2 regions of the Paenibacillus sp. G34 genome follow, and region 1 is predicted to be linked to the other one. Evidence: riboswitches for the same ligand, from Rfam matches in the RefSeq annotation. Region 1 holds a riboswitch; the other holds the start of a gene.
The links. A riboswitch is a leader RNA that binds a small molecule or an ion and turns the genes downstream of it on or off. The one in region 1 is predicted to bind glycine.

Region 1 (6,479 bases):
CTTTCCTTGGACAACTCTTTTGGCCCAAGCATCAGCAGCACATAGCTGACACCTTCCGGGTCTTCCGCTGTCGGAAGCAAAGGTTTCTCAAGTTGAAAAAGACTAATGGAGGGCTTATAGATGCTTTCGCTCCGTGTATGGAAAAGAGCCAACTGAGTTCCGGGAATCTTCTGACTTCCCATCGACTCACGAACCTCCAGCAGTTTGGCAACCTCTTCCGGGTTTTTCAATACACCTGTTCGATGTGCCACTTTACACATCCCAAGCACACTTTGGGCAAAATCAAGATGAGCGTTGTCCATGGCATGTACCTGAAACTTACCGATAATGCGCACAATTTCGAGCAAGGTTGCTTCCATTCCATCCGGGTCGGCGTTGTTATGATTCGTGTTCTCATTCCCCTTGTCACGGGGTTTACGATGTTGCCGCTGTAACGTTGTTGTTTTGATAAAATGCCGCAGACTTTCACTTTCCTCTGCTGTAAGCAGTGGACTGACCTTGTAATACTGATCTTCCTCCATTGGCAAATCGACGGTGGATAACACCAGATCATATTCCTCGGCTGGCATTCGGGCCGCTTCGTACCAGGAGACACTGTCTATAATCTGGATTTCCGGAAATTCCTTGGACAACCTGCTGGACAGCATGCGCGAGGAACCAATGCCACTGTTACATACAACAATCGCCCGAATTTCCTGCTTTAACGCTCGTAGCCGTTCAATAGAAGCACCAAAATGCATCACGAGAAAACCGATCTCTTCATCTGGAACTGCTGCTCCCGGCCATGCCTGTAACACGGACTTTTTAACTTGTTCAAAAAGGATGTCATAATCCTTGCGAATCTGCTGTAATAACGGATTACGGATTAGCTGATGTCCTTCAAGCCGTTCCATAACAGGTACCATATGTGTAATTAACCCTTCGCGAAGCAAACGATCTTCATGAAAGGCATAACCTGTTCTTTCCTGCATCTGATCCGTTAGTGAATGCACTCTGTCCATGAGAATCAGATCATCAATCGGAAGTAGACGAGAAGAATGAATCTGCTGCTCTGTCTCCGAAAGCAATTGATGAAAATACGCCCTCTCTTCTTCCGAGAAGGTGACTCCAAGCTGTGAGTATAGAACGCCGCACAGACGCGAAGCCATGAATACAGGAACTCGCTGTTCCTGCTGCTCCGCTGATATACCTTCAGTTGCAGTCGTATTGATTCCTGACGAACAACGTCCCATATTAAAACCTTTGCGAATGCGAACAACCGCTACCGATAACTGAATTAGCAGTTTCATATACTGCCGTTCAGGAATTTTTTCGAGCCATTCGATATCCGGCTGCCATAATGCATTCTCAATGGTAAGCACATCGCTATGACCGATCATTCTGAGCAATTTTTGATTAACAATGGAGCCTCCTTGTTCAGGTTGCCTACCAAAGAGATCCGACTCATCCAGCACTTCCAAAGCGAGCGCTGCAATGGCTCTGCGATGGATCGCTTCACTTCCGGTAATTTTGACACCATATCCTCGCCTTCGAACAAGCTTCAACCCTGCCTGCCGGATACGTGACTCCAGATCATCCAAGTCCGTGGTAACCGTCGAGACCGTCACTTTCAGATCAGAGGCGAGTGCGAGCAGTTTGACCGGTTCGGCTTCATCCAGCAAGATGCAAAGCATGAAGAGCTTACGCTCTTCCGGCGTAAACTCTACATATTCATTACCTTCCAGCTTCTGGCGTAATGCGCTGAGGTCATCTGAACCGGAATCGATACGTATTCCGGTTCCCGACTTTTTTTCGAGTCGCATACCGAGCGGTTCAAGCCACTGTTCAATCATCAGCAACTCACGATGCACGGTACGGGTACTCACTTTTACTTCAACGGCGATTTCGCCGGCCGTGACTTCATGGGGGTGTTCCAGCAGGAATTCCACAATTTCACGTTGTCTTTTAGTAATACTCATATCTCAGCCTCCGGCTCTGGGAAAACGGCTGCCCTCGTTTGAAGCTGGTTCGCAGTCTGCTCTCCGCTTATTTCAAACGTTCAACAAGCGCATCGTATTCCGGGCTTTTTAGGAAGTTGTCAATGGATATATGCTCTGCGTTCGGTGCCACTGTACGTGCACGATCGGTTAGTGTTTTTTGCGTAATGACAACGTCTGCATCTTGCGGAATTTCACTGATCGCCGTGTTGGTTACGGCAACGTCAATTCCTTCAGCTTTCATTTTTTTGCGCAAAATCGAAGCACCCATGGCACTTGAACCCATACCCGCATCACAGGAGAAAACAATCTTTTTCACATCTGTTTTTGCCTTGGAAGCTGCCGATGTTGCGATATCCGCTGCTCTGTCTGCTTCACCGTTATCCGCCGTAATGGCTGCATTTGCTGTATTGCCTTGGCTCTTCATGTCTTTCATTCGGCTGGAGGCCGCTTCCAGATCTTCTTCCTTCTGTTTACCCGTTTTGAGTAACAGAGAGGCAATCAGGAAAGAAACAACTGCAGCGACGATAACCCCTGCGAGCATTGGGATGTATCCACCTTTTGGTGTCAACAGGAAGTATGCGATGATACTACCCGGTGACGGCGCGGACACCAGTCCTGCTCCAGTCAGCATGAACGTTAACGTACCAGCGACACCGCCGGCAATAGCTGCCAGAATCAGAATCGGTCTCATCAGAATGTACGGGAAGTAAATTTCGTGAATTCCGCCGAAGAAATGAATGACCACTGCACCAGGTGCAGAAGATTTCGCCATTCCACGACCGAAGAAACAGTAAGCAAGCAAAATACCTAGTCCCGGCCCCGGGTTAGACTCAAGCATGTAAAGAACGGATTGGCCCAGCTCTCTTGCCTGATCTGTTGCAATTGGTGTTAAGATCCCGTGGTTAATGGCATTGTTCAGGAACAATACTTTACCGGGTTCAATAATCAGATTGACGAGTGGCAATAAGCCGAGGTTCATTAGACCCTGTACACCCGCAGATAATACTTTGCTGATCGCTTCAACTGCCGGCCCGATCCCGAGCAATGAGATAATGCCCAAAATTCCACCGATGATTCCTGCCGAGAAGTTGTTGACCAGCATCTCAAACCCGGCTCTAATCTTACCCTCAATGGATTTGTCGAACTTCTTGATGACCCATGCTCCGAGCGGTCCCGCAATCATTGCACCGAGGAACATTGGAATGTCACTACCTACAATCACACCGATGGTCATAATCGCACCAACGACACCACCACGCTGACCGTGGACCATCGTACCTCCGGTGTAACCGATCAAGAGTGGCAGCAAATAATTAATCATCGGACCTACGAGTTGTTCTAGCGTCGCATTCGGGAACCATCCTGTTTTAATAAACATCGCGGTGATGAGTCCCCAAGCAATAAATGCGCCCATATTCGGCATAACCATGCCGCTCAAGAACCGTCCGAAACGTTGTACACCTACACGTATTCCACCCTTAGAATTGGACATTTGGTCCAAATTACTCATTGGTTTATCCTCCTTGGATCAAGTCATTATCAATATGAAAGGGGTATCATTCTTCCCTTGCTGTAATCCTAAGCGAGAAACCTTTCCTGTTCAATCAAATGAAAGCGTAGTCTCGTCATGAATAATGATGACAACATTAGATTATGTAATCGTTTTTTAATAAGAATATATGCTCAAACCCTTGATATACAAGGATTATTCCGGGTATGATTTTGTTCATATACAGTATGCAAAGCAATAAAATAGCTTGGTCGGTTCGAACTGTTTTTATTCATGAAATCTACGTCACTCCTGCTTGAGCACTCTCCAAAATGCACCAAAAACACACCAAAAAAACCTGCATAAGCTCACAGCTCACGCAGGTTTGGAGATAAAATGATCTATTTATATGTGATTATATATATGTCCATAAGTACAAAAAAATCGGTGATCAGCCTGGTTTACTCCTCCGTATGTTTACGATATGCGTCCGCATTCAACAATGTAGCTAAAGCAGCTGTTATATCTCCATCGACACGGATTTCAATCATCCAGCCATCTTCATAAGGAGAGCTGTTCACCAGTTCTGGCGAGTCCTGCAAAGCTTCATTGACTGCAATAATGGTACCGCTGACGGGTGAGAACAGATCCGACACCGTTTTGACCGATTCAATCGTACCGATGCTCTCTTCTGCTTTTACACTTGCTTCAAGATCAGGCAATTCTACAAACACAATGTCACCCAGCTGATGCTGTGCGAACTCGGTAATGCCAATACGTACGGTATCCTCCCCTACGGTTTGCACCCATTCGTGCTCTTCACTGTACAGGAAATCATTTCTCAATTCGCTCATCGATATCCGCCTCGCTTTTCATTAATGAGTGCATGCGTTCTTTGACCTTCACCTTTTTCCCAGACAATAGCGTATGACATTTCAGATTCAAATGTCAAGTTAGCTCACAATTTATATGAATTTCGACACCCCGACATGTGTAACCTTACGCTACTCTTTCTGCATATAATGGTGAATATTAGAATAGTAAGCGTACTCTTTTAAAATACACGAACATTAATACGTTCACAATACAAAATATTCGTATTTTACACTATTTTAATGATATTGTTCTTGACATCAGGAGTGTATTCACGTTTTAATGAGAAGAGAAACTGAAGTTAATTGGACTACGTATGAACCGCGGATGAATGTAAAGGGAGAGATTGCCTGTACACCCGGTTTGGGGATGTGCATGAGGCGGCGCCGAAGGAGTAAACCACCGACAAGCGGGGGTGAATCTCTCAGGCAAAAGGACTTTTACAGGACGCAACTCTGGAGAGCATCTAATCGTCCAGTTCGGACGTTATGATCACCCAAGGGGAAACCTGTCTACATAAACGGCGGGGTAACTCTCAGGTACAAGGGACAGAGCCTAAGAATACAGCGTGCTACTTGGCATGCCGGTTCTTTGGCCTGTCCTTTTCCTTTTTCCCAAAAAATGAAATGCAGGATACCGAATCGTCTACCTAAAGCGTGTCTGTTATAAATGACTGATCAACTTACTTATGACTGTACTTGTTTTATGACGGAATTGAACTTGAATTAACTAATTGGATAATTTGGATGTAGCTTTACTTAGTATCTCATCGCTTTTATATTTTGTTTATTACAACGAACCAAGCATTAAGACTCGGCTCTTAAAACGTGTTTCTATACTCGGCCCGCTAAAGGCCATAACGAGGTGATTGGATGTCTGATTTGTTAAGAACACCACTCTTCCCCCTATATGCGCAATATGAAGGCGTACGTTGCATTGATTTTGGCGGCTGGGAGCTCCCCGTGCAGTTTAGTGGTATTCAAAAGGAACATGAAGCGGTGCGTGAGCGCGCCGGACTGTTCGATGTATCCCATATGGGCGAATTCACCGTATCGGGTGAACAAGCGGAGGCCTTTTTACAGCACATGATGACTAACGATGTGACCACAATTGTACCAGGTCAGGCACAATACACGCTGATGTGTTACCCCGATGGCGGTGTGGTGGATGACCTGCTCATCTATAAACTCGCGGAGCAACACTACATGCTGGTCGTCAATGCCTCCAATATCGACAAAGACTGGGCATGGTTGCAGGAGCACATTATACCTGGGGTGAACATGACCAATGATTCCGAGCAAACGGCGTTGCTGGCGATACAAGGCCCTTTGGCGGTCGATATTCTCTCGAAGGTCACAGGTTCAGAGGTGGACGCAAGCACCATTGAACCGTTCCGCTTCGTGCAGCATGCCGAGGTATGCGGAGTAAAGTTGCTACTGTCGCGCACTGGATATACAGGTGAAGATGGTTTTGAATTGTATGTTGCAGCAGATCAGGCGGCCCTCGTATGGAACGGACTGATGGAAGCCGGTGCTGATGTAGGCCTCGTTCCAGCAGGACTTGGTGCGCGTGATACACTGCGATTCGAAGCGAAGTTGCCTTTGTACGGTCAGGAGCTGTCACCCACCATCTCTCCACTGGAGGCAGGGCTTGGCATGTTCGTGAAATTAAATGCCGGACCTTTTATCGGACATGAAGCTTTGTTGCAACAAAAAAATGACGGTCCTGCCCGCAAGCTGATTGGCATCGAAGTGCTGGAGCGTGGCATACCGCGGCCACATTACCCGATCTATGCGGACGGCGTTCAGATCGGTGAAGTGACAACCGGAACACAGTCCCCAACCTTGAAGCGTAATCTGGGCCTCGCCCTAATTGACAGCAAGTATGCTGCAATAGGCACTCCGCTGGAGATTGAGATCCGTGGCAAAAAGCTGAAAGCCGAGGTCGTCAAGACCCCTTTTCATAAACGGACACGTACGTCAAAGACACCTACTCAAGGAGCTGAGCAAGCATGAGCAAGCACCGCTACATTCCCATGACAGAACAAGACCAGAGCGCAATGCTGGCCACGATCGGCGTGGATACGCTTGAAGATTTATTCAAAGATATCCCGCAGGAGATTCGTTATCAGGGCGAGT
Region 2 (6,479 bases), 2.2 Mb from region 1:
GATGCACGCCGAACAATTTGCCCATGCCATTGGTCGCCAGTTATCCCGCTATCCGCTCCAGGCAAGCGAGGTGGCGTTTAACCTACTGGATAGTCACGATACACCTCGCCTGCTTACGCTATGCGAAGGGGATCAACGCAAGATGAGACTTGCTGCCTTGTTCCAATTCACTTACATGGGGACACCCTGCATCTATTATGGTGACGAGATTGGCCTCGACGGTGAACATGATCCGGGATGCCGTAAATGCATGGAATGGGATGAAACGAAGCAAGATCGGGAGTTACTCGGCTTTTATCAGAAGTTGATTGCTCTACGTCATGCCCATCCTGCACTGCGTGCAGAAGGCACGGTTCGTTTCCTGCAAGCTCAGGCAGGTGGCAGTCAGATTGTGATGGAACGCCAAAGTGCAGATGAGCGCGTTCTGGTTCTGTTCAACCGTTCGGAGGAAACCGCCATCGTTGAACTGGATGCAGGAAGCCAGCCTTGGACTGAGCTGTTTGAAGGTAATCATCGCACAGCTCTAGACAATGGCGTGCTTGCAATCGAACTGCCTGCCTACGGCTATGCAGTTATGTGCACCGAAGTAGAGTAGAGCAAGGTGCATTGCAAAGGTCTGAAATAAAAACGTCTACCTCGCCTTTTGGACTGTTGATAGAAGATAAATAGCTTGGCTCATCTTTGATCCCAAACCAAACTAAATTAAAACAAGCGTTCTGCGAACCTGAGCTATTCAGGTTGAAGGACGCTTGTATATTGTAATTTATTCGTGTTATATGGTGTAACGACCCCATTATCTACTTTCACTAGTCGATAAACACCCCGAATCAATGCCTGATCCCATGATCCGGCAAGCTCTTATTACTTCTCATCCATTTCTGGTTGTACTCCTGATGCTGCTGAATGTGTTTCTGATGTCTCTTCCGGCTCCGCCCGCTTCGCCTTAGGTTTGGCCAGCTTCTCCATCATCTTGCGGCCTGTAGGTGTCTGGGCCAGCCCTCCTTGCGCTGTCTCGCGGTGGCGGCTTGGCATGGCACTGCCCACCTCTAGCATAACGTCGATAACTTCGTCCGACGGAATGGCACTGCGCACCCCAGCGAGCGCCATATCAGCCGCAGCCAGTGCAGTAACGGCTCCGAGTCCGTTGCGCACGATACAAGGAATCTCTACAAGGCCGGCAACTGGATCGCAGATAAGGCCTAATGTATTTTTCAAAGCCAATCCCACTGCATGCACGACCTGCTCCGGTGTTCCTCCACGAAGTTCGACCATCGCACCGGCAGCCATGCCAATCGCAGACCCGACTTCTGCCTGGCAACCACCCTCGGCACCAGAGATAAACGAATTGTTGGCAATCACGTATCCGATGGCTCCGGCGCAGAACAATCCATTCACCAAATGTTCATCCGTCCAACCGAAGCGTTCCTGTGAGCTAATAAACACCCCCGGAATGATGCCACAAGATCCTGCCGTCGGCGTAGCCACAATACGTCCCATGGAGGCATTCACTTCCGATACACACAGTGCATAGGCCATAGCAAGGGCAGAAGCATCACCAGAGCATGTCTCGCCTTGGCGAATGTATTCGGCCATCTTTTTCCCGTCTCCGCCTGTCAGTCCGCTACGTGAGGTTGTATCTTCTGTAAGTCCTTTATGAACGGCTTCCTTCATCACCTGATAGTACTCCGACATCTGCTTCACCACGTCAGCTTCCGGTGTATTCGTCTCCTGTACCTGCTCTTCAATCATCAGCTGTGCAATTGTTTTGGACTCCGCAGTACAGATGGTATTCAATTCATGCAAATGTTTAAATCGCATTCGGATCCCCCCCTCGCTTTAGATCAATCACACGAATGTTCAGCACATGATCCAGTGAACGCAATTTATTCAAAATCTCTTCACTTGGAGGAGCATCCATCTCCATTGCAGTAAGAGCTTCACCGTCACGAGCTTTCCTATCTACTTGCATATACCCGATGTTCACTCCAGAGGAGCTGATTGCCGAGGTTACGGATGCCAGAACACCTGCTTTATCCGCATGACGCAAAACAAGTGTTGGAAACTCCCCGCTGATCTGTACACGAAAATCATTCAGTGCATGGACAGACACGCTACCGCCACCGATAGACGCGCCTATTAATGAGCATTCCCGTTCGCCGTGCCACAATTCAATCTTAACTGTGTTTGGGTGAGGAGCTGGCAGACCACTGGTGTAAAATTCAACTTCCATACCTGCTTCAACTGCAAACTGTTCTGCATCTGGTATACGCGGATCATCCGTAACGTAGCCCAGCAAACCTCCGATTAGAGCCAGATCGGTGCCGTGTCCCTGATAGGTATCTGCAAATGAGCCGTATAATGTAAGCCGAGCTCGTTCCGGAGTGCATCCCAGCCACTGCCGCGCAATTCGGCCCAGTCTTGCAGCCCCTGCTGTATGTGAACTGGATGGCCCCGTCATAGAAGGACCAATAATTGAAAAAACATCTTTAAATCGCACCTTATAACCCTCCAATTGGTTTCGTCATCGTTCTCCAGACAAGAAGACCACCATTATGTTCCTGATTTACTGAATGATGACATGAAAAAAGGACAGAAGAAGGCCACTCGCCCTCTCTCTGTCCTTGATACCTGAGAGTTTCATGATCGCAGCACCGGGCAGAACAAGATCAAGTACATTCACATACGAGTCTGTTCAGCGTGCTAACCCATCATATTCCCCTTGGGTGGCGCTTCTTTCGCGCACTCTCCAGAGTTGCGTCCAACGACGGTACGTTTACCTGAGAGATTAACAGTTATGCCGGGTGCATAACCACTTGCTCCTTCGGTGCCTTAAGCGGACCTACTAAAGTACGTTTTCGCAGCATCTCTACAATGCAACATACTGATCTGTACCGTACTTATTCAGCCCACTTAGGTCTCTCCCGCTCGTTATCATTCGCTGTATTCTGTTCATTCATTATAAAAGTTAATCATTCTGGCATGTATTCAATCATATACAGCGTAATATGCCGCACTGTATATGTCAACAAAAGTGACGTAATCATACGGACCTGTATTGTAAGATCTCTGGATAGCGGAAAATAACGATTCAACAGGATTGCCAAGGCAGGTTATACCTGGGAAATAAAGATTTATATTTTCTACATCTATCTCTATAATTTCTATATTTATATGCATCCTCTGATCGTAATGTTCAGCGTTCCCGCACTCGCATATTAGTCACCTTACTTCGAAAACTGTAGAGATTCAGCCCACGACTGTAGTTTTTCTTCTGTCCATGTTTCATTCTCTCCCATGACCGAATAACGAAGACCATCCTCACTCCACGACAAGTTCCGAATTATAGACATGTATGAACCTTCTGTATCACGAATGTTAACTTTCTTTTCCTCTGGAAGCAGCTTTTCATCTACGTTTTCCTCTGGTGCTTTAAATATGGTCATGCTGAGTTCTGGTTTGTTATCCTTCACATAGTATAACGTTACCTCATCCCGGCTATGTTCACCCATGGAAGAAGTCATCTCGATTCTCGATAATTGCAGATCTTCCTCCGCGTATTGTAAGAATGGCTTTCCTAGGGCCTTCTCGGCTTCTTCCATTGTAATCACTTTGTTATTCATTACATCATTCATTTTTTTCACTTCAACGTCTGCGGGAATGTCCAATGTAAATGTCTGATCCGTGAACTCAGGATTATAATCAATTACGTCATACAGAATCTCGGATTTGGTATCGCCATACGTACTGGTCGCTTTAACGACCGTCCATTTCTTGGGATCTATCCAATACTGGGATGACATCAACAATGAATTTCCCTCCTTAGGAGTCAATTCGATATGCATTACTTCACGATTTTGAAGTTTTTCTTGCCCCAGCATCTTCACGTTGTGAGTATCACGCATTCGTTCCAGTTGATCTAGCAGCATTTGCTTCTGCGTTGGGTTAGGTTCTTGCTGGAGCGCTGATGAGTCCATCGAAAATGCAGTTTTTGCCTCTTTTTCATAGAGCAGAATCTCAGGCCCGCTGTGAACCGCATAGCTTACATTCCCACCGTCCTCTGTTTCAATCCGCTTTTGTCCTGTTTTTCCGTCCACCCATTCTTTCACTTGTATCGTGTTTGTAATCTGCTCATCTGTCCACATCTTCAATACACCTTCTGCGTAGTAGGATGCTTGCTCCGACTCGGCAGTAATAATTTTATCAATCATGTCGTCTCCTGACATGCCAAGCAGTTCCTTTTCGGAACAACCCGCAAACAGTGAACCTGCGATCAAGGCTACTCCTAGTACTTTCCATCCACTTTTAATCACAATCCTTCATCCTCCTTCGTTAATATCTCTGAAAAATCATCGTTTCCTAGTTCCGGCAATCGGCATACTGCTACAGTTCCATAATGTTCCGAGGACCACATTCGCATATCTCCCCCATGCTTCAAAGCAATCCTTCTCGCTATGCTCAGTCCTAATCCAGAGCCCCCTGCATAGCCTTGTCTCTCCTGATTGTGATATTGAACGTAAGGCTCAAAAATCCGTTCCAGCTGTTCTGGCGGAATTGCCGGACCTTCATTTTGCACCAAAATTATAGTTGCCCCGATTCTATACGTATTAAGCTCCGTTCTTTGTGACAGATTGATCCACTCAGGTAACTCCTTTGATGAATCAATGATTGCAAGCCCAATTCTGCCGCTCGGTGGAGTATAACGAAGTGCGTTATGCACTAGATTATCGGTCAGACGCATCAATGATTCAGGGTGAATTCGGTAGAAGCGATTGGTACGTACAGACATCTGTATGGTGTGGTTTTTACGTTCCGCAAGTTCACCATAACTGCCAAGCAGCATTTCGAAAAACTCTTCCCCTTCTACCTCCACCATAGCCAGCTCCGAATCATCGGAGCCTAACGCTGTGTACATCTCGAGCTCTCCAATCATCTGTTTCATACGGCCAACATTCCTGGCAATCACCTCTTTGTACTCCTGTCTTTCCAATTGTTCAGAACGTACATCCATACTAAGCGCTTCTGCATAGGCACTGATGGACATCAGCGGTGTCTTTAAGTCGTGAGACAGAGATGCCACAATCATCTCTTTTTCCTTTTGTTGCTTCTCCACTTCCATTTGCGTTTGTCTTATGGTTTGTTGCATTGCATCAAACTGCTTTAACAACATCCCCATCTCATCATGACGTGTGTGACCACTTGTACCTTCTGGTTCCTCTCCACGGGCAAAGGTATGCATTCGATTCATCAACATCTTCATGGGATAGAAAAGCTTGCGTGATAATAACCACAGCACCGTGCCGTACAACAAAACAAAGAATAATACTGCTCCGCTAACGACCCATGTTGTTCGAATCGAGATACCATCCAGCCAATCTTGCCGCAGCATCGTTATTTCATAAATACCAACCAGTTCACCTTGATGCCATACCGGCTTTTTCAGCGAAAACGTGCGGTGACGAATCTGCAGATTGTACAGGTTTCGGTATAGTTCGGAAGTTCTCACAGTGTATCCGCTCGTTGTCCACGCATCCCCTCCAGAAGTAAACACACGAATACCTGAAGGCAAATAAAGATTAAAACTTATTTGTTTATTCGCAAGCTTAGGGAGGTTATGATGACGCTCGGGATCCTGTAATTCGTAAAGGGTTGGATCATTCAACACCTGCTCGATGGGGGAGAGACGTTCGGATAATTCTACATATTCCTTTACAGATCGCTGGTTCTCGTAATAGTTATATAGGGAAAATAATGCCCAGCCTGCTGCAATGGGCAACAACATGACAATCAAAAACGCAAGCATCAGCCAGTATTTCAGCTTCATTTGACCTGTTCTCCGATAAAGCGATAACCGCTCCCCCACACAGTTTCTATCCAGCGCGGCTGATGCGGCTCGTCACTCAACTTGGCTCGTAAGCTTTTTATATGCACGGTAACTGTGCCAGAATTCTCCTCTGCTGGCTGACCCCAGACATGTTCATAAATCTCAGTTTTGGTGAACACCCTGCCTTGATTTGAAGCCAGCAGCATGAGCAGCGCCCTTTCTTTTCCTGTTAATTGCAGATCGGTATCATTCAACCTCACCTGCTGATTCACTGGATGTATGGACAACCCGTCATTGTACAGCTGAAGAACCGAAGGCAATGGGCTGCCTAGATACCTGCGGTATCTGCTCAGATGAGCTTCAACTCGCGCTGTGAGTTCTGCCAGACTGAAGGGTTTCGTGATATAATCATCCGCACCCAAACCAAGTCCTTTGAGTTTGCTTTCCTCCTGTGTACGTGCGCTCATGATTAACACCGGAACATCACTGATTAACCTGACATGTTTACAGACCGTAAATCCATCCATCTCCGGCAGCATCAGATCGAGCAGGACAAGCTGATATTCTCCATTTCTAAAATCTTCCCAGCTCTCCAGTCCGCTTGATGCCCAAGTCACTGCATACCCTTCACGACGCAGATGGTCTAATAGTATACGGG

Region 2: it holds a riboswitch for glycine, as region 1 does, so the genes downstream of both, sdaAB (L-serine ammonia-lyase, iron-sulfur-dependent subunit beta) here and gcvT (glycine cleavage system aminomethyltransferase GcvT) in region 1, are expected to answer to the same signal.

What each region holds. Positions count from the first base shown of each region.
Region 1 covers NZ_CM166469.1:4,827,327-4,833,805, forward strand. The annotation lists gene AC1VYS_RS21885 (BglG family transcription antiterminator) at 1-1,958, opposite strand, end outside; gene AC1VYS_RS21890 (PTS mannitol transporter subunit IIBC) at 2,026-3,489, opposite strand; gene gcvH (glycine cleavage system protein GcvH) at 3,930-4,322, opposite strand; glycine riboswitch at 4,669-4,791, shown strand; glycine riboswitch at 4,795-4,895, shown strand; gene gcvT (glycine cleavage system aminomethyltransferase GcvT) at 5,214-6,356, shown strand; gene gcvPA (aminomethyl-transferring glycine dehydrogenase subunit GcvPA) at 6,353-6,479, shown strand, end outside.
Region 2 covers NZ_CM166469.1:529,926-536,404, reverse strand. The annotation lists gene AC1VYS_RS02555 (alpha-glycosidase) at 1-595, shown strand, start outside; gene sdaAA (L-serine ammonia-lyase, iron-sulfur-dependent, subunit alpha) at 862-1,818, opposite strand; gene sdaAB (L-serine ammonia-lyase, iron-sulfur-dependent subunit beta) at 1,808-2,497, opposite strand; glycine riboswitch at 2,614-2,752, opposite strand; glycine riboswitch at 2,757-2,934, opposite strand; gene AC1VYS_RS02540 (LolA family protein) at 3,225-4,310, opposite strand; gene AC1VYS_RS02535 (sensor histidine kinase) at 4,307-5,821, opposite strand; gene AC1VYS_RS02530 (response regulator transcription factor) at 5,818-6,479, opposite strand, start outside.